One region of the Micromonospora sp. Mcm103 genome, then DNA from elsewhere that is predicted to be linked to it. Evidence: riboswitches for the same ligand, from Rfam matches in the RefSeq annotation. Region 1 holds a riboswitch; each other region holds the start of a gene.

Region 1 (5,830 bases):
GGGCGGCCTCCCCGGCCGCGCCGCAGCCGGTCCCGGCCGGACGGGCCGCCGCACCGGCCGGCCCGCGGGCCCCGCCCGCCCGCTGACCCGCTCACGGGCCGCGCCCGTCCTCCGCACCCACTCGCACGTCATTTCCCGCACCCGCCCTGGTGGCCTTACCGGCCCGCCCCGGCGAGATCGTGCGGGCCTCCCGCCAGGTCCTTCCCGTGAGGTGCCGACCATGTCCCAGACCGCTCTGTACCACTTCCTCACCTCCGTGCCCGAGGCCGCCGCCATCTGGTCCTTCCTCCTGCTGCTCGCCCTCGGCCTGCTCGCCGCCCTCGTCGCCCGGCCCGAACGCGACCCCGTGCCGGAGGCCGCCCCCGAACCGGCCGACGCCGACGCCGCCCGCCACGACGACCTGATCCGGTACGCCGAGGAGGTCGCGGTGGCCGCCGCCGGAGCCGCCCAGACGGCCCGTCGCCGCCGGGAGCGGTGGCTGGCCGCGCAGGACGAGGCGGACCGGGCCTGGACCGCGTACGACGAGGCGGACGCCGCCGCCCGCCGCCTCGCCGGTGCCGCCGCGCTGCCCGCCCCGCGCACGCCGCGCACCCCTGCCGAGTACGCGGCCCGGGAGCGCTGGCTGCACCACGCCGCCATGACGGCGCACTGGCGGGGCGACCTGACCGCCCGTCAGCTCGCCGACGTGCTGGCCCGCCGCAACGGATGGGATCCGCGCCGGCATCCGGCCGAGCAGGAGATCATGCTGGCCCGCACCGTCCGGGACGGGCGCCGGGCCGGATGGGAGAGCGCCGCCGCGCGGGAGCGGTCGGCCTGGCGGGACGCCGAACTGGCCGCCGAGGCCGCCCGGACGCTCGCCGCCGAGGCGTACGCGGCCACCGCGGCGCTGCGGCCCGCCCCGGCGTACCGGAGCGCGACGGCGAGCGCCCAGCCGGTGGCCGCTACGGTCCGTAACGCCCGCTGGCGCCCGGCCCGGGTCGGCTGAGGTCTCGTCTCGACCGAATCGTTACCCGGAATGTGGTGAGCCCGGTCACCCGGGCCGTCGAAACGGGCGCCGGGCGCAGAACAGGTCATCGAGTCCCGCGATTGCCGGTCGGGTGCTCGCCGTCTGTCCGCTTTCCGCCGCCGGGCGCCGTCGAAACTGCTTGTCCCATTGAGCGAAGTCAGTAACCGGGTGTTCCGAAATCCCTTACCGCGGATCACGTTTACGCAGGTGGGAGCGCTTGGCAGGGGACATACCCACCGGTAGTGTCGGCGCGTCCGATGCGGTAATCGATCGCCGACGGCGACGCCGCGCCGACCCGCCTAATCGTGTTCCACGAACCGGGGACCCATGAGCACCATCGGGGTGAATCCGCGAGCCCACGGCCCGCGGTAGGGCGTACTTCCCGCCCGAATCCGTCAGCTAACCCGGTCGGCGGCCACGGAAGGAGTAACCCCTCTTGCCCACCCCTCGATCGTCCCCCCGCCTCCACGGCGAAGCGGTGCCCGTCCGCGCCTGACGCGCGACCGGCAACCGCCCCCTGGGCGCCCGGCATCACGGGCGTTCCCGATCCCCCGGCCATCCGGCCCCGCCAGCACGTGTGAGTTCCTCCGCGTGCCGGGCCGGCGTGTGCCGCTCACGCCCCGTGGAGGATTTCGTGAAGCACCACCTGAAGCGTCAGCTGCGACGGATCGTCACCGAACGCCCGTACCAGATCATCGCCGGATCGGCCGCCGCGCTCGTGCTGGCCGCCGGTGCCGGAACCGTCGCCACCGCCGGTGACGACGCCCCGGTCCAGGAGAACACCGCCGCGGTCGCCGACCTCGGCGCCGCCCGCCTCGGCGAGCAGCCCGCCAGCCGCAGCGAGGCCCGCATCGCCGTGCCGCAGGCGTCGTCCAGTGCCTCCGCCTCGCCCAGCGCCTCCCCGTCCGCGAAGGCCGCCGCCGACCCGGACACCACGCCCAAGGCCAAGCCGAAGCCGCCGTCGAGCAAGTCGCTCGACTACGACTACCAGGCGCAGATCAACTACTTCTACTGCGGCCCGGCCGCGGTGCGCAACGCGCTCAGCGCCGCCGGCATCGAGCGCAGCCAGGACGCGCTCGCCGGCCCTCTCGGCACCACCGAGATGGGCACCAACTCGGCCGAGGACACCACCCGGGTGCTCAACCAGCAGGTCAAGGGCAACCCGTACCGGACCCGCATGATTCCCGGCTCGGCCACCCCGGCTCAGATGGACCGCCTCCAGGCCGACGTGGTCGAGGCGATCAGCAACGGCCGCGGGGTCGTCGCGAACGTCGCCGGTACCGCCACCGACACCAACGGCGGCTGGCACTCGTTCCCGGGCGGCCACTACGTCGCGGTGGTCGGCTACAAGGACGACGGCCGGACCGTGCGGATCGCCGACTCGGCCGACCCGTCGCTGCCCTCGTACTGGGTCACCACGATCGACCTGGCGCACTGGATCGCCAGCCGCGGCTACTCCGCCTGACCGTCCCACAGCCCCGAAGGCCGGCACCCCACCCGGGGCGCCGGCCTTCCCCGTCCCGGCCCCTCACGCGGCCCCTGCGCGGCCCCCTTCGGCGCGCCGATCTTGGACTTGTGGCGCCCAGTATGCCCGGCTCGCCCGCTATGGAAGGTGCCACAACTCCAAGATCGAGGGTGAGGGCGGCGTGTGGGCGGCCGGAGCCGCGGCGAGGGGGTCGGCGGGGTTCGGTCTCGCGTGTCCGGGGCGGGCGGTGGCAGACTGCGCCAATGGGCGATGCGACGGGGAAGCGGCACCTGATTCTCCTGCACGGCATGGGTGCCACCGGCGAGGTGTGGCTGCCCTGGGCGCCGCTGCTGGAGCGCCGCTGGCCCGGCCGCTGGCTCGCCCCCGACCTGGCCGGTCACGGCTGGTCGCCGCCGCTGCACGGCTACTCGTTCGAGGCCCTGGCGCAGCGCGTGGTGGACGGGCTCGGGCCGGTGCGGCTCGGCCCCGACGACCGGCTGGTGCTGCTCGGGCACTCGCTCGGCGGGGTGGTGGCGCTGGCGCTCGCGGCCCGGCAGCGCGGGCTTCCGGTCGACGCGGTGGTCGGGCTCGGCATCAAGGCGGTCTGGTCTCCGGCCGAGCTGGCGAAGTCGGCGGAACTGGCCGCCCGGCCGGTCACCTGGTTCGCCACCCGTGACGAGGCGGCCCGCCGCTACCTGCGGGTGTCCGGGCTCGCCGGGTTGTTCGCCCCGGACCACCCGGTGGTGGAGGCGGGACTGCGGCGGGAGGAGGGCCGCTGGCGGCTCGCTATGGACCCGGCCGCGTTCGCGGTCGGGGAGCCCCGGCTGCCGGTGCTGCTGGCGGCCACCGATGTGCCGGTGCTGCTGGCCCGCGGCGAGGCGGACACGATGGTGACCGACGCGCAGCTCAAGGAACTGGGCGTGCCGGTGGCGACGCTGCCCGGGCTGGGCCACAACGCGCACGTCGAGGACCCGGAGGCGGTGCTCGCCCTGCTCGACCCGTACCTCTGAGCGGGCGAGCCGGCCCGCGACGGGCCGGCTCGCGCTTCTAGCGGGCCGCGCGCGGCCCCGGGACCGCCCAGTCGGGCTCCAGCTCCCGGCGGGCGGCGGAGAGGAACGCCTCGGCGTAGGCGTCGGCGGGGAAGTCGCCCAGGTAACGGGTACGTGCCGCCCAGCGCTGTGCCGCCTTCGGGTCGGCGTCCAGCAGGTCGGTGAGCACCTCGTCCACGTTGGACATGTCGCGTCGCAGCACGTAGCCGGACGCCGCGAGCGGGAACCGCTCGACGAAGTGCTCGCCGTCGGCGCCGGTGTCGGTGACCGCGTACGGCTTGCCGGAGTAGAGCCAGTCGGAGATGACTCCGGAGACGTCGGAGACCAGCGCGTCGGCGCGGTTGACGCATTCGGTGAGCGTCAGCTCGCGGCTCGCGGCGGCGCCGAACAGGTGCGGCCGGCCGGTCTTCGCCCGGTCGGCGGCGAGCAGTTCGGTGAGCCGGGCGAGCTGACGGGCCGAGGCCGGGTTCTTGCCGGTGTACGGGTGGGCGCGCAGGATCACCGCGGCACCCCTGTCGATCAGCCGGCGGATCAGCGTCTCGGCCACCGGCAGCGAGCAGTAGTTGGCGTCGGCGTGGTGCCCGGTCCAGGTCGGGGTGTAGAGGACCGTCGGGTGCGCCGCCGGGGTGATCGGCTCCCGGCGTACCTCGATGGCCTCGACCTGGGGACGGCCGACCACGACGAACTTGTCGGCGGGGATCTCCACGCCGGCGCGGGCGTACCTGTCGATCGCGGCCTGACCGGCCACGAAGATCTTGTCGAAGATGGCCGAGACCGGGTTGGCGCTGGGGGCCTTGTCGCTGTCGCCGTGGTGCAGCTGCACGTGGGTGAGCCGGCTGAACCGGATCAGGTGGGCGTTCTTCGCGCCGTGGTTGACGTAGAAGGCGACCCGCAGGCTGGGCACCAGCGCCTCGTCCAGCGCCTTCAGCGTGGGGCAGAGGACCACCGGGGCGCGGGTGGCGGCGGCCACCGCGGGCAGGAGCTCCGGTTCGCGCAGCACCACCACGAACGGGCGGCCGATCCGTTCCAGGTACGGCAGCCACATGGTGACCTGGTATTCCGAGCCGGGCGGCGCGGAGAAGTGCAGCACGAACTCGGGCTGGTGGCGGCGCAGCGCCCGGCCGACCGGTCCACCTCCGGCTGGCGGCCGGAACCGGCGCCGGGCGAGGTCCAGCGCGACCGCCCCGCATCCGGCGCCGACCAGCAGCGCGGCGACCAGCGCCGTCCAGGCGGGCAGCGTCAGGGCGGCGGCGAGCGCCACCACGGCGAGCAGCACCAGCAGCGCGTCGCCGAGCCGGGCGGCGACCACTGGTGTCCACGTGCGGACCGGGAGGTTCGCCGCGCGGATCTCCAGCGCGCCGGCCTGCCGCAGCGGGCCGACCAGCAGCACCAGCCCGAGCAGCACCAGTGCGGTGGCGGTGAGCGCCGGGTCGAAGCCGTCGTCGAGGCGCCGGGCGTAGCCGACCAGGATGCCGGCGGCCACGAGCACCGTCTCGGCGAGCCCGTCGGCGGACGGCCGGACGCGGCGCTCCCAGGCGGTGGCGGCCAGCGCCGCGACCGCCAGGGCCAGGCCCCAGCCGGTGGCGCCGGTGAGCGCCACGACGAGGAAGGCCAGCACCGCCAGCCCGGTGGTCAGCCCCCGGGCGATCAGCTTGCGGACCAGGTCACCACGCATCTGGTACGTCCCGTCGGGTTCAGGCGTCGGCGGACAGCTCGGACCGATGCGGGCCCGGCTGGGCCGGTACGGCGGCCACCTGCTCGCCGGGGGACCGGCGCACGTCGACCACCTGGCCGGTCAGCTCGGAGATCAGCACGTCCAGGGACGCCTGCGCGACCGCCTCGGAGGAGAGCAGCGTGTGCTCCGGCTCCTCGCCGAACGCCCGCGTCCGCATCGGAGTGGCGGTGCGTTCCGGGTTGACGCAGTTGACGCGTACCCCGAACTCGGCCCACTCGTCGGCGAGCGCCTGGGTCAGGTTGACCAGCGCGGCCTTGGTGGCCGAGTAGAGCGCGTAGCGGGCCCGGCCCCGGGTGTACGAGCTGGACGTGTAGAGCAGCAGCTGGCCCTTGGTCTGCTGGAGGTACGGCAGGGACTGGCGCGCGATGGTGACCGGGCCGACGAAGTTGACGTGCAGGAGACGGTCCATCGTCTCGGTGTCCATCTCGGCCAGCGCGCCCTTCTCCAGGATGCCGGCGGTGACCACCACGTGGTCGATCCGGCCGGTGGCCTCGAAGGCGGTCTTCAGCGCGGCGGCCACGTCCTCGGCGCGCTCGACGTGCGTGCCGGTGGTGGAGCGGCTGAACGGGAAGACC
Region 2 (5,830 bases), on a different contig from region 1:
GGGCGGCAAGAACACGCTGAACATCTACCTCGGCGAGCTGAGCGACAGCCTGCTGGGCTGGGCGACGTTCCCGAAGCGGACGCTGGACAAGATGGACGGCGTGGTGGTCCTGAACGAGTCGCTGCCCGGCGGCACCGCGACCAACTACAACCAGGGTGACACCGGCACCCACGAGGTCGGCCACTGGCTGAACCTCTACCACACCTTCCAGGGCGGCTGCTCCGGCTCGGGCGACAGCGTCTCCGACACCCCGGCCGAGGCGTCCCCGGCGTACCAGTGCCCGACCGGCCGCGACACCTGCTCGACCGCCGGCAAGGACCCGATCACCAACTTCATGGACTACACGTACGACTCCTGCATGTACCAGTTCACCGCCGGCCAGGCGAGCCGCATGCTCACCGCGTGGAACGCCTACCGCGCAGCCTGACCTGTCGTACCGCGTACCGGTGCCGGCCCTGTCCTCGGACGGGCCGGCACCGTTCGTCGTGGGCCGGGTCAGGCGGCCGGACGGCGGGTGTCGAAGCCGTGCCGGCCGCGCCGGGCCTCCGCGGCCACCGGCTCCCGCCGGGCCGGTTCGGCTCCGCGCGGGTCGAGCCAGACCCGCACCTGCGGCGGGGGGGCGCCGGGCTGGGCCACCGGGTCACGCCGGGTCAGCATCGCCGCCTCGACGGTGAACTCGAACAGCCGCCAGTCGCCCTGCGGCGACGCGCGGGCGATCCGGGCCAGCCGCGTCACAGTGGCCGGGTCGGTCACCGGTCGTGCGCGCCCGGCGATGTACGCCTCGTCATCGCTCTCCTCCGGCGGGAACGAGTGCAGCGCGTAGCGGCCGTCGCGTTCGAGGTCGCGGCGCTTCGGCGAGTCGATGACGAAGCACCACAGGCCGTCGTCGGTGATCACCGGGGACACGGGATGGACCCGGGGGCCACCGTCGGCGCGGACCGTGGCGAGGTAGCCGAAGCCCGGCCCGTACTGCTGCATCAGGAGGCGGATCTCGTCGGCGAGGCGGGGCTCGTCGGCGGCGAATTCGGACCAGGAAGCCATGTGGACACTCTATCGAACACATGTACGAAGATGTAGTGCGACACGCAGGTCACCCGTACCGGTCGCTATGGTGTTCCGATGCTGCTCTCCGACCGCGACCTGATCTCCGAGATCAAGGCCGGCACGCTCGCGCTGGAGCCCTTCGAGCCCACGCTGGTGCAGCCGTCGAGCATCGACGTACGCCTGGACCGGCTGTTCCGGGTCTTCAACAACCACCTCTACACACACATCGACCCGTCGGTGCAGCAGGACGACCTGACGTCGATGGTGGAGGTGCCGGAGGGGCAGCCGTTCGTGCTGCACCCGGGCGAGTTCGTGCTCGCCTCCACGCTTGAGGTGATCTCGCTGGGTGACCAGCTCGCCGGCCGGCTGGAGGGCAAGTCGAGCCTGGGGCGGCTGGGGCTGCTGACGCACTCGACAGCAGGTTTCATCGACCCCGGCTTCTCCGGCCACGTCACGCTGGAGCTGTCGAACGTGGCGAACCTGCCGATCACGCTCTGGCCGGGCATGAAGATCGGGCAGCTCTGCATCTTCCGGCTCTCCTCGCCGGCCGAGCACCCGTACGGCTCGGCCGTCTACGGCTCGCGTTACCAGGGGCAGCGCGGTCCGACGCCGAGCCGGTCCTGGCAGAGCTGGCGCACCTGGCCGACGCGCTGACGACGCCCGCAGTTGTTAATAGGGGCCCCCTCCTCTACCGGAGGCGTTAAGAGGGGGGCCCTTCCTTACACCTCAGCCGGGACGGCCGTAGCTGTTGATGTCGCCGTCGTCGACCCGCTTCATGGTGATCGGCTTGCCGGACTGGGAGGCGTGTACCACCCAGCCGTCGCCCACGTACATCGCCACGTGGTGCAGGTCGCCGTAGTAAAAGACGAGGTCACCGGCGCGCAGCTCGGCCCGGCTGATCCGCTTCGTCACGCCGTGCTGCTGGCGTGCGCTGTGCGGCAGCGAGACGCCGCCCTTGGCCCAAGCCGCCATGGTGAGGCCCGAGCAGTCGAAGTGGTCCGGCCCGGCCGCGCCCCAGACGTAGATCTTGCCGATCTGGGCGCAGGCGAACTTGACCGCCGCACCGGCCGGGCCGCCGGGGTAGCCGGCCGGGCACGGCGCCGGGCGCAGCGGGCCGCCGCCGCCCTTGCCGTACACCTTGAGCCGCAGCTTCTCCAACTTGGCGATCTCGGCGTCGATCTGCTTCTTCTTCGCCGCGAGCTGGGCCTCGGTACGCGCCAGCCCGGCGATCATCTCGTCCAGCGGCTTCTTCTTCGCCGCCAGCTCGTCGCGCAGCGCGGCGACGGAGCGCACCTGCTCGTGCTGGCGGTGCGCGAAGCGGTCGAGCAGTTCCAGGCCGGTGACCAGGTCACCGGGTGAGCGGCTGCCCAGCAGCGCGTTCACTGTGGAGAGGTTGTCGCCCTTGTAGGCGTCGGCGGCGAGCCCGCCGACCTGACCGAGTGCGGCGTCCACCCGGGCCTGGAGGGGTGCGATCTGCCGGCCGAGCACGTCGGCCTGCTTGCGCCGCGCGGCGAGCTGCTCGCGTACGGCGTTCACCTGTTCGATGACCGGTTCGAGCTTGTTCCAGTCGCGGTCGATCTGGGCCTCGATCTCGGCGACCGAGGGTTCGGCGTGTGCCGCCGTGGCGCCGCCGGTCAGGACGACTGCGGTGCCGACGAGGGCGGCGAGGGCTGTGGTGAAGCGGGACCAGCGGGTACGCGGCACAGCCGTGGACCGGTCGACCGACCGGCTCGACGACGGCCGCGGGGCATGGAGTGCCACCGGGCGTCCGTACTCCTTCTTCCGTACCGCCTACCGGGTTAGCTGACGGATTCGGGCGGGAAGGGAGCCGCCCTACCGCATCGCTGCGGATTCACCCCAGGTACCTGGTTCCCCGGCTCGCCCGGAGGCGACTCGGCGGTGTCGGACCGTCACCGACCGGGTTGGACGGTGAGACGTGCGGCCGACGATTCACCAGAGTAGGGACCACCGTTATCGATCCGCAACTTCCAGCGGCGTGACACTCCGTACGCGATGACGGGCCGCACCCAGGTCGGAGGTGAAATTTTCTTTCAAGGCTGATTACTCACTGGAAAGGTATTGACCCCCGTGGGTGTGCGGAGTGAGGGTGGAGACGCAGTGACCCCCATCCCTGTCCAGGAGGTTCGATGCACCTCTCCGCCCCGCCGTCGGGCAGACGGATACTGCTCGCCGCCGCAGTGGCGACAGCCACCGCGCTGGCGACGACCGGCCCGGTGACCGCCGCGCCGGACACGTCCGCGCCCGCGAGCGACAGGCAACAACAATACGCCGCCGCGGCGGCCGAGTACGGCGTGCCGCAGAACGTGCTGCTCGGCGTCTCCTATCTGGAGTCCCGCTGGGACACCCACCCCGGGCAGCCGAGCACCAGCGGCGGCTACGGCCCGATGCACCTGACCGACGCCGCGCACATCCTCGCCATGCCGGGCAGCGCCCACGTCGACGAGGACGAGGACCCGCGCGGCGACGACTCCCGGCCGCTGAACCTCGACCCGGCCACCGCCGCCGCGCCGGAGCGGGAGACCCCGCTGCCGCCCGCCTCGCTCCAGACGCTCGACGCCGCCGCCGCGCTCACCGGGCTCGACGCGGGCACGCTGCGCACCGACCCGGCCGCGAACATCCGCGGTGGCGCGGCGCTGCTGGCGTCGTACCAGAAGGCTCTGGGCGGGCCGGTCGGCGCCGGCACCGACCCGGCGGCCTGGTACGCCGCGGTGGCCCGGTACTCCGGCGCGGACACCTCGGACGCCGCGGCGGCCTTCGCCGACGAGGTCTACGACCAGCTCGGCCAGGGCGCCAGCCGGACCACCGACGACGGCCAGCGGGTCACGCTCGCCGCCACCGCCGCGACGCCGGACCGTTCCCGGCTGGCCCGCCTCGGCCTGCGCAACGCCGAGCGGCCGGACGGGCTGGAGTGCCCGGTGCGGCTGGCCTGCGAGTGGATCCCCGCGCCGTACGAGCAGCTCAGCGACGACCCGGGCGACTACGGCAACCACGACCTGGGCGACCGGCCGAAGCAGCAGAAGATCGAGTACATCGTCATCCACGACACCGAGGGCTACTTCGGCCCGAGCGTCGACCTGGTGAAGCGGGCCGACTACCTGGGCTGGCACTACACGCTGCGCTCGGTGGACGGCTACATCGCCCAGCACATCAAGACCAAGGACGTCGGCTGGCACGCCGGCAACTGGTACGTCAACGCCAAGTCCATCGGCCTGGAGCACGAGGGCTTCGCCGGTCAGGGCACCTGGTACACCGAGGCGATGTACCGCACCTCCGCCAAGCTGGTGCGGCACCTCGCGCTGAAGCTCGGCATCCCGATGGACCGGCAGCACATCATCGGCCACGACAACGTGCCCGGCATCACCGCCGCCAACGTGGGCGGCATGCACTGGGACCCGGGACCGTACTGGGACTGGTCGCACTACTTCGACCTGATGAAGGCGCCGTTCCGCAGCACCGGCACGCCCCGTACCGGCCTGGTCACCATCGACCCGGACTTCGCCACCAACCGGCCGGCGTTCACCGGCTGCAACCAGCAGCCGCCCGGTGTCCCGACGCCCCGGCCGCCGGCCGAGCCGTGCCCGTCGCGGGGTTCCTCCGCGGTGATCCTGCGGACCGCGCCGAGCCCGGACGCCCCGCTCGTCAACGACCTCGGGCTGCGCCCGGACGGTACGCCGGACACCATGTACATCTCCGACCACGGCGCCCGCGCCTCCGCCGGCCAGACGTACGCGCTCGCCGGCCGCCAGGGTGACTGGACGGCGATCTGGTACCTCGGCCAGAAGGCGTGGTTCCTCAACCCGGCCTCCGCGCCGACCGCCAAGTGGGCCACCGGCTTCGTGGTGACCCCGCGGCCCGGCAAGGCCACCATCCCGGTGTACGGGCGGGCCTACCCGGAGCAGGCCGCCTACCCGGACACCATCCCGTACCAGACCATCTCGCCGCTGCAGTACACGTTCGCCGCCGGCCAGCGGTACGCGGTGGGCGGGGTGCTGCCCGGCGAGTACTACCGGGCGGTCTCGTTCGACGGTTCGGCCCCGGGTGACCGGACCGTGGTCCGCGGCAAGAACCGCTACGTGCAGGTCCAGTTCGGTCACCGGATCATGTTCGTGAACCTGGACGACGTGCTGGTCCTGCCGTCCCCGGTCGGCACGCCGCGCTGACCCGGCACCGCACACGGGAAGGCCCCCGGTCCGCGTGGACCGGGGGCCTTTCCGCTGCCAGGGGTTCGGGTCAGGCGACCCGGACGAAGCCGGCGAGCGGCTGGGTGCTGATGCTCGACACCTGGACCGGTTTACCGGTACGTGGCGCGTGCACCATCACCCCGTTACCGAGATAGAGCCCGACGTGATGCAGGTCGGAGCCGAAGAACACCAGGTCACCCGGTCTCGCCTCGGAACGGGAGACCTTGCGGCCCTCGTTCCACTGCGCGCCGGTGAAGTGGGTCAGCGAGATGCCGGCCGCCTTGTACGCGTACTGGGTGAGGCCGGAGCAGTCGAACGAGTTCGGGCCGGTGGCGCCCCACACGTACGGGTCACCGACCTGGGCGCACGCCGTCTTGATGGCGGTCCGCGCGGCGCTGCTCACCACACCGTCGATCTTGGGGCAGCCCGCCGGGCGGATCGAGGTCACCGGCAGCATGGCGGTCAGCCGCTTGATCTCCGAGTCGATCTGCTTCTTCTTCGCCGCGAGATCGTTCTGCTGCTTGGTCTCCAGCGCGATCAGCGCGTCGAGCTTCTCCTTCTGCTTGTTGTACTCGTCGCGCACC
Region 3 (5,830 bases), on a different contig from region 1:
AGCGTCGAGTACGCCGTCACCGTGCTGGGCACGCCGCTCGTGGTGGTGCTCGGGCACGACTCGTGCGGCGCGGTCCAGGCCGCCCGGGAGGGGGTCCGGACGGGTGCCGCCCCGGCCGGGCACCTGGGCGCGGTGGTGGACGCGGTCTCGCCGAGCCTGCTGCGCGCCGCCCGCCAGGGCGTCGAGGACCTCGACGGCATCATCGACGTCCACATCGCGCAGACGGTGGAGACGCTGCTGGCCCGGTCCGCCGTGCTGGCCGAGCGGGTGGCCGCCGGGCGGTGCACGGTGGTGGGCATGTCGTACCGGCTCGCCGGTGGCGAGGTGCGGACCGTGGCGCAGTCCCCGGCCCCGCTGCCCGCCCCGGCCGCGCCCGCCGACCCGGCGCTGGCGAGCTGACACATTCGGACGCGAAAAGGGGCCGCCCTCGGGCGGCCCCTTTTCGTGGTGTCCGGATCAGAGCAGCGACATGTGGACGTGGTCGGTGTGGTTCGACGGTCCGCTGTAGGAACGCCAGCCGGTGGCCGGGAACCAGATCTGCCGGTTCCAGATGACGTAGTAGATGCCCAGCCGGTCGGCGTTGCGGATCAGGAACGCGGCGACCTCGTTGCCGTACCGGCGGGTGTCGTTGTTGTGCCACGGCGCGAAGCCGCTGTTCTGCAGCGACCAGTCACACGCCTTGCCCTTGGGGTGCTCCCACGGCCCGCCGGACCGGTAGCAGCCCACGAAGCGCTTGAAGCCCGCGCGCCGGACCTCCTTGTACGCGTGCAGCGTGCGCGGCGTGACGCAGCCCGAGGTGGTCGGGTCATCCTCGCTGCACGACTCGGCCTTCCACCCGCCGTCGGCGGTGCGGCCGGGGGCGATCTTGGCGACCGGTGAGGTGGCGGAGACCAGGCCGCCGGTGAAGCCGAGACCGCCGACGAGCTTCAGCGCGCGCTCGGCCTGCACCTTCTCGCGCTCCATCGCGTTCTTCTGCTTCTCCTGCTCGCGCACCTCGGCGTCGAGCGCGATCTTGGCTTGCTCGGCGCGGGTCTTGACCGCGTTGATGGCGGCCAGGCGCTGCGCGTTGAGGAGGTTCAGCTCGTCCAGGGCGTTGACCCGGCGGACGAACGAGTCGGGGGAGTTGCTCTCCAGCAGCATCGCCATCGCGCCCATCCGGCCGGTCCGGTAGGACTGGGCGGCGAGCTGGTTGACCTGCGGGCTGAGCGCGTCGAGTTCGGCCTGTGCCGTCTTCACCTCGGCCGCCAGCCGCCGCTGGCGATCCTGGGACTTGGCGAGCTTCGCCTTGGCCTGGAGGAAGTTCCGGTTGGCGGAGTCGATCGCCTCGGTGATGAGCGGCGGATCGCCGTCCTCCTCGTGGCCCGAGGGGGTGCCGGGGGCCGCCGCGGCGGGGGCCGCGGTCGCCGGGTTCGGGCCGGCCAGCACGGCTAGCGAGGCCAGCACGGCCACCACGGGTGTCAGCCAGCGGCGCAGGGGTGCCGTCACAGTGTTCCCTTCCGTCGGCCGCCGACCGGGTTAGCTGACGGGTTCGGGACGGAAGTGGCCCCTACCGCTGTCGCGGATTCACCCCATGTACCTGGTTCCCCGGTTCGCCCGTGGGCGATTGGGCGGCGGCACCGCTGGCGCCGGTGCGCGCCTTCGGCGGTGACCGGCAGCGAGGTTACCTGACAGCACTCGTGAGGATCTACGTCCGGAAGCCGACCAATAGCGAGATTTCGCCGTGGCGCACCGTGACCAGCGTCGCGTTTGAATTCGATGGTGACGCTGCGGAGTGTCACCATGCGGCCTCCGTACTCTTCCCGCCGCCGAGCGCCTCCAGCGCGTCGTCCCGTCCGGCCGGCGGCGGGGGCGCGGCGGGCGCCGGCTCCGCGCCGGGCGAGCGCCGCCCGGCGGTGGTCACGATCGCGGCCAGTCCGGTCGTCAGCGGTACGGCGGCGATCAGGCCGAGCGTCGCCACCGCGCTGCGGACGATCTCCTGGGCGAGGAACTCACTGGTGAGGATCTCGCTCACCGGGCGGGAGTCGGCGACCAGCAGGAGCAGCAGCGGCAGCGAGGCGCCGGCGTACGCCAGCACGATGGTGTTGACGGTGGACGCGATGTGGGCCCGGCCGACCCGGGTCGCCGCCCGGTAGAGCTGCCGCCGGGACAGTCCGGGGTTGGCGTGCGCCAGTTCGGTGACGGTGGCCGCCTGGGTGACTGTGACGTCGTCCAGCACGCCCAGCGAGCCGATGATGATGCCGGCCAGAAGCAGTCCGTGCAGGTCCACGTCGCCCTGGAACATGGACAGCGTGGTGGCGTCCTCGCTGCCGAAGCCGGTCAGGTGGGTGGCGGACGTGGCGAGCAGGCCGAGCACGCCGGTGACCACCAGGCTGCCGAGCGTGCCGAGCACCGCGACCGACGTCTGCGCGGTGATCCCGTGGGTCAGGTAGAGCACCACGAACATGATCAACGCGGCGCCCACGATCGCGACGAGCAGCGGCGGCTGGCCGGCGCCGATGCCCGGCAGCACGAAGCCGAGCAGGATGGCGAAGCTGGCCACCAGGCCGCCGAGCGCGGCGAGCCCGCGCCACCTGCCGAACGCCACGATCGCGGCGGCGAACAGCACCATCAGCCAGATCAGCGGTGTACCGCGCTGGTGCTCGGCGATGTTGTAGGACTTCACCGCCGGGTCGGCCGGGTCGGTCAGCTCGACCAGGACGACCTCGTCGCCGACCGCGACCCGCGGCGCGCCCGGCCCGGCCGGGATCGGCGTCTCGACCTGCCGGCCCGCGTCCGGGCCCTGCTCGGCGGTGACGGTCACGGTGCCGCAGGGGCCACCGCCGCCCTCCGGGGCCTCCGGCGTCGGCGGGCAGGGCTCGGTGACCACCCGGGTCACCGTGCCGTGGTAGCGAGGGACGTCCGCGCCGCCGACCGGCTCCCGGTCCTGCCCGGGCCAGAGCACCAGCGCCGCGATCACGGTGAGCGCGAACAGCGGCACCACCACGGCGACGAGCAGCCGCCGTACGCCCGGCGGCGCGGCGGGTGCGGGGCGGGTGTGGTCGGCACCCATGACGTCTCTCCCAACGGTCGCGGCGACGCCTGGTCCGCCGGACCGGTCTGGTCACCCGGCCGGCGTGGACGTGTCGACCACGTCCGGGTCGTCGCCCGGCCATGGTAGGCAGCCCGGCCGGGCGGTCCCGGACACCGTGGCCGGTGACGCGCGCCCCGCGCGGGTCAGGTCAGGCCGGCCCGGCGTCGCCGGTACTCGTCCTCGTCGATCTCGCCGCGGGCGTACCGCTCGTCCAGGATGCGCCGGGCCGTCGTCGGGCCCAGGTACTGCGGGCCGGTCCACCGCACGGCCGCCCAGACGAGCCCCGCCAGCACCCCGAGCACCAGCAGGGACCAGATCCACATCCAGCCCATCATCGGGCTCTGCCACATCATCGGGCCGCCCTCCGTCCGTCGCCGCGGGTCCGCCGGTCCGGCCTGCCCGCCACGTCGACGGTACGTCCGCCCGGGCGCGTCGGCGCGGGTCGATGTGCCCCGCCCGGAGGGCCGGAGGTCCCCCTTCAGCCGCGCTTCATCAGGCGGCCGACGGCGGCCATCATCTCGGTCGCCATCTCGTCGGCCCGGCCCTCGGCGGCGCCCTCGTGCATGCAGTGCCGGGCGTGGCCGTCGAGCAGGCCCAGGCCGACCTTGTCCAGCGCCGCCTGGATGGCCGAGATCTGGGTCAGCACGTCGATGCAGTAACGGTCGTCCTCGACCATCTTCTCGATGCCACGGACCTGCCCCTCGATCCGGCGGAGCCGGGCGAGGAGTTGGTCCTTGCTGGCGGTGTAGCCCCGGGTCGGGCTGGACGGCGCGGTCATGAAACCGAGGATAGCGTACCCCTCGGGGGTATGCTAACGTTCGGAACGTACCCCTGGGGGGTATCAGATCGGAGGGCGAGATGGAGACCACCTACCAGGTGAACGGCATGACCTGCGGGCACTGCGTCAACTCGGTGAGCACCGAGCTGAGCGCACTTCCGGGCGTCACCGACGTCCAGGTCGACCTGGCCGGCGGCCGGGTCACCGTCACCAGTCAGAACCCGCTGGACGCGGACGCGGTCCGCGCGGCGGTCGACGAGGCCGGCTACGACCTCGTCGGTGCGTGACGGGTCCGGCGGACCCGCGACAACCGAGGAGACACCATGAACACGGCGACGAAGCTCAGCGGCTTCGCGCTCGGCCTCGTGGCGGTGTTCGGCGCGGCGTACGGGATCGGCAACCTGGCCGATCCAGTCGCCCCGGCCGCCGAGACCCGACACGACGACACCGGCAGCGACCACGGGGCCGGCGATACCGGCCACGGTGACGAGAGCCAGGCGGGCGGCGCCTCCGCGCACCTGCCCGGCGGGCTGCTCGTCTCCGAGCGCGGCTACACGTTCCAGCCCGCCGACGCCCCGGCCGGGCAGTTCGCCTTCCGGATCACCGGCCCGGACGGCGCACCGGTCACCCGCTTCGAGGTGGCCCACGACAAGCGCATGCACCTGATCGTCGCCCGCCGGGACCTGTCCGGGTTCCGGCACGTCCACCCGGAGATGGCCGGCGACGGCACCTGGCGGGTCGCCTCACCGCTCGGCGGCCCCGGCGTCTGGCGGGCGTTCGCCGACTTCACCCCCGAAGGCGGCGAGCCGCTGACGCTCGGCCTGGACGTCACGGTCCCCGGCGAGCTGACCGCCCGGCCGTTGCCGGCGCCGGCGACCAGCACCACAGTCGACGGCTACACGGTCACCCTGACCGGCACGCCGGAGCCGGGCCGCACCAGCCGGCTCACGCTCTCCGTCAGCCGCGACGGGCGGCCGGTCACCGACCTTGCGCCCTACCTCGGGGCGTACGGGCACCTGGTGGCGCTGCGGCAGGGCGACCTGGCGTACCTGCACGTGCACCCGGAGGGCACGCCCGGCGACGGGCGCACACCTGCCGGTCCGGCGATCACGTTCGCCGCCGAGGTGCCCTCGGCCGGGGCGTACCGTCTCTACCTGGACTTCCGGCACGGCGACGCGGTGCACACCGCCGAGTTCACCGTCCTGGCCGGCGACCGGACCGCGCCCGCGCCCGCCGCGCCGGCATCCACCACCGCACCGACCCCGGACGCCGGACACGGCACCCCGGGGCACGGGCACAGTTGAGCGCCGGAGGTGCCGCGATGACTGCCACGGGAAAGGCGCTGCCCACCGCGCCGAACCTGATCGAACTGGCGATCGGCGGGATGACCTGCGCGTCCTGCGCCGCCCGGATCGAGAAGAAGCTCAACCGGATGGACGGCGTCGAGGCGACTGTGAACTACGCCACCGAGAAGGCCACCGTCCGGTACGCCGACGACATCGCGCCGGCCGACCTGATCGCCACCGTCGAGAAGACCGGCTACACCGCCGTGGTGCCGCCGCCGCCCGAGCAGGCGGAGGCGGCAGCGGCCGGGGAGCCGGTGGACGAGCTGCGCACCGCGCGTACCCGGCTCTGGGTCTCCGCCGCGCTCACCCTGCCGGTGATCGTGCTCGCCATGGTTCCGGCCTGGCAGTTCGACTACTGGCAGTGGGCCTCGCTCACCCTCGCCGCCCCGGTGGTGGTCTGGGGCGGGCTGCCGTTCCACCGCGCCGCGCTGATCAACCTGCGGCACGGCGCGGCGACCATGGACACGCTCGTCTCGCTCGGCACGCTGGCCGCGTTCGGCTGGTCGCTCTGGGCGCTGTTCCTCGGCGACGCCGGCATGCCCGGGATGAAGCACCCGTTCAGCCTCGACATCACCCGCGGCGACGGCGCCGGCAACATCTACCTGGAGGCCGCCGCCGGGGTGACCGTGTTCATCC
Region 4 (5,830 bases), on a different contig from region 1:
GCAGGACCACGCGAACGGGATGGCGACGTTCGCCGCCGGCGGCAAGCGTGCCGACGCGCACTTCGTCCGGTCGGTGAGCAAGGACGACGAGGACGTGTGGACCGAGCAGTTGCGTACGACGGATCTGGGCCTGGACCGGGAGGCGATCGACCAGCTGGACTGGACGCTGCGCCGGGTCCGGGCCGCCGAGCTGGGCAACGGCTGGGACTCCGCCGGCAAGACCGGCACCTGGCAGGCCGGGCAGAGCACCACGCAGAACGTGCACACCTGGATGGTGGGCTGGACCGGCGCGCTCGCATCGGCCGTCTGGCTGGGCACCACCGACGGCAAGCCGCTGCGGACCAAGGGCGGCAGCTACGAGGTGTACGGCTCGACCGGCGCCGCGCCGATCTGGCGGCAGTTCATGACCCGGGCCACCGCGGCGATGAAGCTCGACCCGGAGAAGTACCGCTTCGGTCAGCCGGCTTTCCCCGGCGAGACCCCGGAGCCGACCCGGTCCGCGCCACCGCCGCCGACCACCGCCGCGCCGACACCGTCGGAGTCACCGAGCCCCAGCCCGTCCTCGTCGAGCCCGAGCCCGGAGCCGACCGGGCGGCCGACCTCGCGGCCGACGCTGACGCCGTCGCTGCCACCGCTGCCCACCGTGTCGCCGACGCGGACCCGCGGCCCGCGCTGACGCGGCCGGGCGACGGCTCGGCCGCCGCCCGGCCGCAGGGGCGGCGGCCTCGCGTCTATGCGCGCCATTCGCACACAGCGGCAACGTCCGCAATTTGCACCGGCGCCCATCCACCGTCGGCGATGTTCGCCCTGATCAGGGCCTATTGAAGATCATGGTTGCCTGAATCGACGCGTGCGGCGACACGCCCGACTGTCAGTCGTTGCCCAGGTCACTTATTGCTCCGGGCTCGCGCGGCGTGTGATTGTGCACCAGCGAGCCGCCGACCCCCGGCGAATCGCGACGGTCGATCTGTCGACCCGGAGCCACGCCGGCAGCTCCGGTGACCGGCCGTCACCCTGCCTCGCACCACCGCGCCGCCCGTCCCCACCGGGCTCCGTGCGGCGCGCCTGTAGAACAGGAGCAAACCCCCGTGAAACTCTCACCTCGCCTCGCCGCGCTCACCGGCGCGGCCGCGGCCGGCCTGCTCGCCGCAGGAACCGCCGCCGCCGTGCAGGCCGCGCCACCCGGACCCGCCGCCCCGAACCCGGCGCAGGCCCGCGCGACCGCCGCCGACTCCGCCCGCGCCCTGGTCGCGAACCGCCCCGCCTACCTGCAGGCCGGCTCCGACGACGCGTTCGTCCAGAAGCCGGTCATCTCCTCCGAGGGCACCCAGTACGTGCCCTACGAGCGCACCTACAAGGGCCTCCCGGTGGTCGGCGGCGACTTCGTGCTCGCCACGGACTCGGCCGGCAACCTGAAGTACGCCTCGGTCGCCCAGCAGCGGCCCATCGGCGCCCTCGCCACCACGCCCGCGCTGACCCCGGCCGCCGCCGCGAAGACGGCGCGTGCCCAGCTCAAGACCGTCGACGCGGTCGAGGGCACCACGCTCGTGGTCTACACGCTCGGCGCCGCACCGGCGCTGGCCTGGGAGACCACGGTACGCGGCACCGGCGCGGACGGGCCCAGCCGGCTCACCGTCGACGTCGACGCCCGCACCGGCGCGGTCCTGCGCAAGCAGGAACACGTCGTCCGCGGCACCGGCACCGGCGCCTGGAACGGGCCCAGCCCGCTCACGCTCAACACCACCCAGTCGGGCTCCACGTACACCATGAAGGACCCGACCGTCACCAACCTGAGCTGCCAGGACGCGGCGAACAACACCACGTTCAGCGGCTCCGACGACGTGTGGGGCAACGGCACCGCCACGAACAAGGAGACCGGCTGCGTGGACGCGCTGTTCTCCGCGCAGACCGAGCACAAGATGCTCGCCCAGTGGCTGGGCCGCAACGGCGCCAACGGCAACGGCGGCTACTGGCCGATCCGGGTGGGCCTCAACGACCAGAACGCCTACTACGACGGCAGCCAGGTGCAGATCGGCAAGAACACCGCCGGCCAGTGGATCGGCTCGCTGGACGTGGTGGCGCACGAGATCGGCCACGGCATCGACGACAACACCCCGGGCGGCATCTCCGGCGGCGGCACGCAGGAGTTCGTGGCTGACACGTTCGGCGCGGCCACCGAGTGGTTCGCCAACGAGCCGTCCAGCTACGACGCGCCGGACTTCCTGGTCGGCGAGAAGATCAACCTGGTCGGCTCCGGCCCGATCCGCAACATGTACAACCCGTCGGCGCTCGGCGACCCGAACTGCTACTCCAGCAGCATCCCGTCGACCGAGGTGCACGCCGCGGCCGGCCCGGGCAACCACTGGTTCTACCTGCTCGCCAACGGCAGCAGCCCGACCAACGGGCAGCCGTCCAGCTCGACCTGCAACGGCAGCAGCGTGACCGGCCTGGGCATCCAGAAGGCCATGAAGATCATGTACAACGGCATGCTGCTGAAGACCTCGTCCTCGTCGTACCTGAAGTACCGCACCTGGACGCTGCAGGCGGCGAAGAACCTCTACCCGGGCAGCTGCGCGGAGTTCAACACGGTCAAGGCGGCCTGGGACGCGGTGAGCGTGCCGGCCCAGTCCGGTGACCCGACCTGCTCCGGCGGCACCCCGACGCCCACCCCGAGCACCACGACCACCCCGCCGTCGGGCGGTTGCTCCGGCAACAAGCTCGCCAACCCGGGCTTCGAGTCGGGCAACGTGAACTGGAGCGCCTCGTCCGGCGTCATCACCACCGACAGCGGCCAGGCCGCGCACGGCGGCTCGTACAAGGCGTGGCTGGACGGGTACGGCTCGTCGCACACCGACACGCTCAGCCAGTCGGTGACGATCCCGGCCGGATGCCGGGCGACGTTGAGCTTCTGGCTGCACATCGACAGCGCGGAGTCGACCACCAGCACCGCGTACGACAAGCTCACCGTCAAGGCGGGCAGCACCACGCTGGCCACGTACTCGAACCTGAACAAGGCCACCGGCTACGTGCAGCGGTCCTTCGACGTCTCGTCGCTGGCGGGCACCACGGCGACCATCTCGTTCAGCGGCGTGGAGGACAGCTCGTTGCAGACGTCCTTCGTCGTCGACGACACCGCGGTCACCCTGAGCTGACCGTGGCGTAGCGCGGCCGGTCGTCGTCCTCCCGGCGGCCGGCCGCCTCGTCGTGTCAGGCCGGTGCCGCGTCGCGCGTGGTCGGCACCCCGGGCGGGTGCGGCGCCTCGTCGTGCCGGGGCGTGTGCGGTCGGGTCAGACCGCGCGCCCGGCCCGGGACCCAGCGCCGCGGTCGCGGTGGATCCGCGCGGCCGCCTCGTGCATCGCGCGGCCGAACAGCTCGGCCTGGTCGCCCATGCTGCCGAGCCGGGCGGCGAGCGCGTCGGCGTCGGCCCGGGCCGACGCGCTGACCCGGTCGTCCAGCTCGGACAGCGCGGCGTTGGCGGCGGTCACGAGGTGTCCGCAGAGGACGTCGAGGGGCTCGCCGGCCAGCTCCGGGTCGATCGTCACGGAATCGAGCCGGCCACCCTGGACGGCGACCGCGCGGACCCGGCCGCCGGCTGCAGTGCCCTCGGCGAGCAGCAGGTCGCCCGGCTCGCCGTCGGCGTGTGCCGAGGCCCGGGAGCGCATCGCGGTGAGCGCCTGCTGCGTGCGGGTCAGCAGCTCGTCGATGCTCGCGGCCGCCGAGAACGGGTCGTTGGTCATATCCGCGCTTTCTTCACGTCTTAGCCGAGCATGCGTGACCCTAGCAACCGGCTCCGACGAATCGCCGTCACCGGCCGGTCCGGGTCGCGTCCCGGCGCCGCGAGCAGGCCGGACACCGGCCACGCGGCGTGTCGCGGACGGCCGGGCGCCCGGCCGGGACGAACCGGCCGGGCGCTCGGACGAGGTCAGCGCAGGCGCAGCTGCTGACCGGGGAAGATCAGGCCCGGGTCGTCGCCGACCACGGCGCGGTTGCGCTCGTGCAGGGCACGCCAGCCGCCGTCGACGCGCTGCGCCACGGCGATCTCCGACAGCGTGTCCCCGCGCCGGACGACGTACGTCCCGGCGCCGGACGACGGCCGCGGCGCCGCCTTCGTCGTGGCGCGTTCCGGCGCGGCCTTCGTCGCGGCGGCCCGCTTCGGCGCCGCCTTCCTCGGTGCCGCCTTCGTGGTGGCCCGCTCGGACCGGGTCGCCGTGCTGGCCGAGCCGCCCTTCTTGCCGCAGACCGGCCACGCGCCGATGCCCTGGCCGCGCAGCACCTTCTCCGCGACGGCGATCTGCTCGGACCGGCTGGCCAGGTCGGCGCGCGCGGCGTACTTCTGGCCGCCGTAGCCGTTCCAGGTGGTGCGGGAGAACTGGAGCCCGCCGTAGTAGCCGTTACCGGTGTTGATCTTCCAGTTGCCGCCGGACTCGCAGCGCGCGACCGCGTCCCAGTTGACGCCCGCGCTGGCCGGAGCGGCCGGGCCGAACAGGGTCGCGGCGCCGACGGCGGCGCCGGCCAGGACCGCTCCGAGAGCGGTACGGCGGCTTCGGGCTGAGTATTCAGTTGCCATGTGGATTCCTCCACGCCGACGAGGTGAGCTGTCGGGTTCGGGCCGAGGAGCCCGGCCGCCGGTGGCGGCTTCACCCCGAGGTGACGATGCACCGTGGAACGTGTGGTTCCCCCGCTCCCGCACGAGGTTCGGTTACCGGGGCCGGCGGCGGGATTTGGCGTTTCCGGCCTGCGGTGTCCGCGTCTGCGAACGAAACCGACGCTAGGAGCGATTTGTGATGATCGTCCACTTCTTGTGACCCTCTTCACCCGGCCGGGCGACCGGCGGCGGCGCTACGGTGGCAGGGCCAGGCAAGATCACGGGAGGGCTTGACGGATGACCGATCACGGACACGAGCTGACCTTCGGCGGCTTCATCACCCCCGCCGCCGGGCAGCCCGACCAGGTGGTGGCGCTGGCCCGGCTCTGCGAGCAGGTCGGGCTGGACCTGGTCACGTTCCAGGACCACCCCTACCAGCCGGGCTTCCTGGACACCTGGACGCTGATGTCCTACGTGGCCGCCGCGACCGAACGTATCCGCCTGGCCGGAAACGTCCTCAACCTGCCGTTGCGCCAGCCGGTGGTGCTGGCCCGCAGCGTCGCCAGCCTGGACCTGCTCACCGGCGGCCGGGTCGAGCTGGGACTCGGTGCGGGCGCGTTCTGGGACGCGATCGAGGCGGCGGGCGGGCGACGCCTGTCCCCCGGCGCCGCCGTCGAGGCCCTCGACGAGGCGATCCGGGTGATCCGCGAGGTCTGGGACACCGACCGCCGCGGCATGATCCGCGTCGACGGCGAGCACTACCGGGTGGTCGGCGCCAAGCGCGGTCCGGCGCCCGCGCACCCGGTGGGCATCTGGGTCGGCGCGTACAAGCCGCGCATGCTGCGCCTGGTCGGCCGCGCCGCGGACGGCTGGCTGCCGTCCCTGTCGTACCTGCCGAAGGGCCCCGACGAGCTGCCCGCCCTGAACGCGCTCGTCGACGAGGGCGCTCAGGCCGCCGGGCGCGACCCGGCCACGATCCGCCGCATGCTCAACGTGACCGGCACGTTCGCCCGCTCGTCGGCCGGTTTCCTGGCCGGGCCGCCGGAGCAGTGGGTGGAGGAGCTGGCCGGGCTCACCCTGGAGCACGGCATCACCACGTTCATCCTCGGCAGCGACGAGCCGCGCGCGATCCAGATCTTCGGCCAGGAGGTCGCGCCCGCCGTGCGGGAGCTGGTCGCCGCCGAGCGCACCGCGCCCGCCGGCGGAACCCGCACGGCCGCCGACGAGCAGACCGCCGCCGCCGGC

What was found. A riboswitch is a leader RNA that binds a small molecule or an ion and turns the genes downstream of it on or off. The one in region 1 is predicted to bind cyclic di-AMP.
Region 2: it holds a riboswitch for cyclic di-AMP, as region 1 does, so the genes downstream of both, OC439_RS07695 (NlpC/P60 family protein) here and OC439_RS03725 (C39 family peptidase) in region 1, are expected to answer to the same signal.
Region 3: it holds a riboswitch for cyclic di-AMP, as region 1 does, so the genes downstream of both, OC439_RS27185 (coiled-coil domain-containing protein) here and OC439_RS03725 (C39 family peptidase) in region 1, are expected to answer to the same signal.
Region 4: it holds a riboswitch for cyclic di-AMP, as region 1 does, so the genes downstream of both, OC439_RS00390 (LysM peptidoglycan-binding domain-containing protein) here and OC439_RS03725 (C39 family peptidase) in region 1, are expected to answer to the same signal.

Annotation. Positions count from the first base shown of each region.
Region 1 is NZ_JALJRJ010000002.1:239,003-244,832, forward strand. Features, by position in the region: gene OC439_RS03715 (hypothetical protein) at 1-86, shown strand, start outside; gene OC439_RS03720 (hypothetical protein) at 221-985, shown strand; cyclic di-AMP (ydaO/yuaA leader) riboswitch at 1,293-1,435, shown strand; gene OC439_RS03725 (C39 family peptidase) at 1,629-2,471, shown strand; gene OC439_RS03730 (alpha/beta fold hydrolase) at 2,735-3,481, shown strand; gene OC439_RS03735 (CDP-glycerol glycerophosphotransferase family protein) at 3,519-5,195, opposite strand; gene OC439_RS03740 (bifunctional cytidylyltransferase/SDR family oxidoreductase) at 5,215-5,830, opposite strand, start outside.
Region 2 is NZ_JALJRJ010000004.1:103,257-109,086, forward strand. Features, by position in the region: gene OC439_RS07680 (zinc metalloprotease) at 1-427, shown strand, start outside; gene OC439_RS07685 (pyridoxamine 5'-phosphate oxidase family protein) at 496-1,041, opposite strand; gene dcd (dCTP deaminase) at 1,120-1,698, shown strand; gene OC439_RS07695 (NlpC/P60 family protein) at 1,771-2,805, opposite strand; cyclic di-AMP (ydaO/yuaA leader) riboswitch at 2,819-2,953, opposite strand; gene OC439_RS07700 (N-acetylmuramoyl-L-alanine amidase) at 3,192-5,225, shown strand; gene OC439_RS07705 (C40 family peptidase) at 5,296-5,830, opposite strand, start outside.
Region 3 is NZ_JALJRJ010000028.1:42,526-48,355, forward strand. Features, by position in the region: gene OC439_RS27180 (carbonic anhydrase) at 1-399, shown strand, start outside; gene OC439_RS27185 (coiled-coil domain-containing protein) at 457-1,485, opposite strand; cyclic di-AMP (ydaO/yuaA leader) riboswitch at 1,489-1,620, opposite strand; gene OC439_RS27190 (YibE/F family protein) at 1,775-3,049, opposite strand; gene OC439_RS27195 (SHOCT domain-containing protein) at 3,214-3,423, opposite strand; gene OC439_RS27200 (metal-sensitive transcriptional regulator) at 3,549-3,848, opposite strand; gene OC439_RS27205 (heavy-metal-associated domain-containing protein) at 3,929-4,135, shown strand; gene OC439_RS27210 (DUF748 domain-containing protein) at 4,172-5,152, shown strand; gene OC439_RS27215 (heavy metal translocating P-type ATPase) at 5,170-5,830, shown strand, end outside.
Region 4 is NZ_JALJRJ010000001.1:78,360-84,189, forward strand. Features, by position in the region: gene OC439_RS00375 (transglycosylase domain-containing protein) at 1-676, shown strand, start outside; gene OC439_RS00380 (M4 family metallopeptidase) at 1,089-3,152, shown strand; gene OC439_RS00385 (YbaB/EbfC family nucleoid-associated protein) at 3,288-3,737, opposite strand; gene OC439_RS00390 (LysM peptidoglycan-binding domain-containing protein) at 3,923-4,567, opposite strand; cyclic di-AMP (ydaO/yuaA leader) riboswitch at 4,566-4,711, opposite strand; gene OC439_RS00395 (LLM class flavin-dependent oxidoreductase) at 4,883-5,830, shown strand, end outside.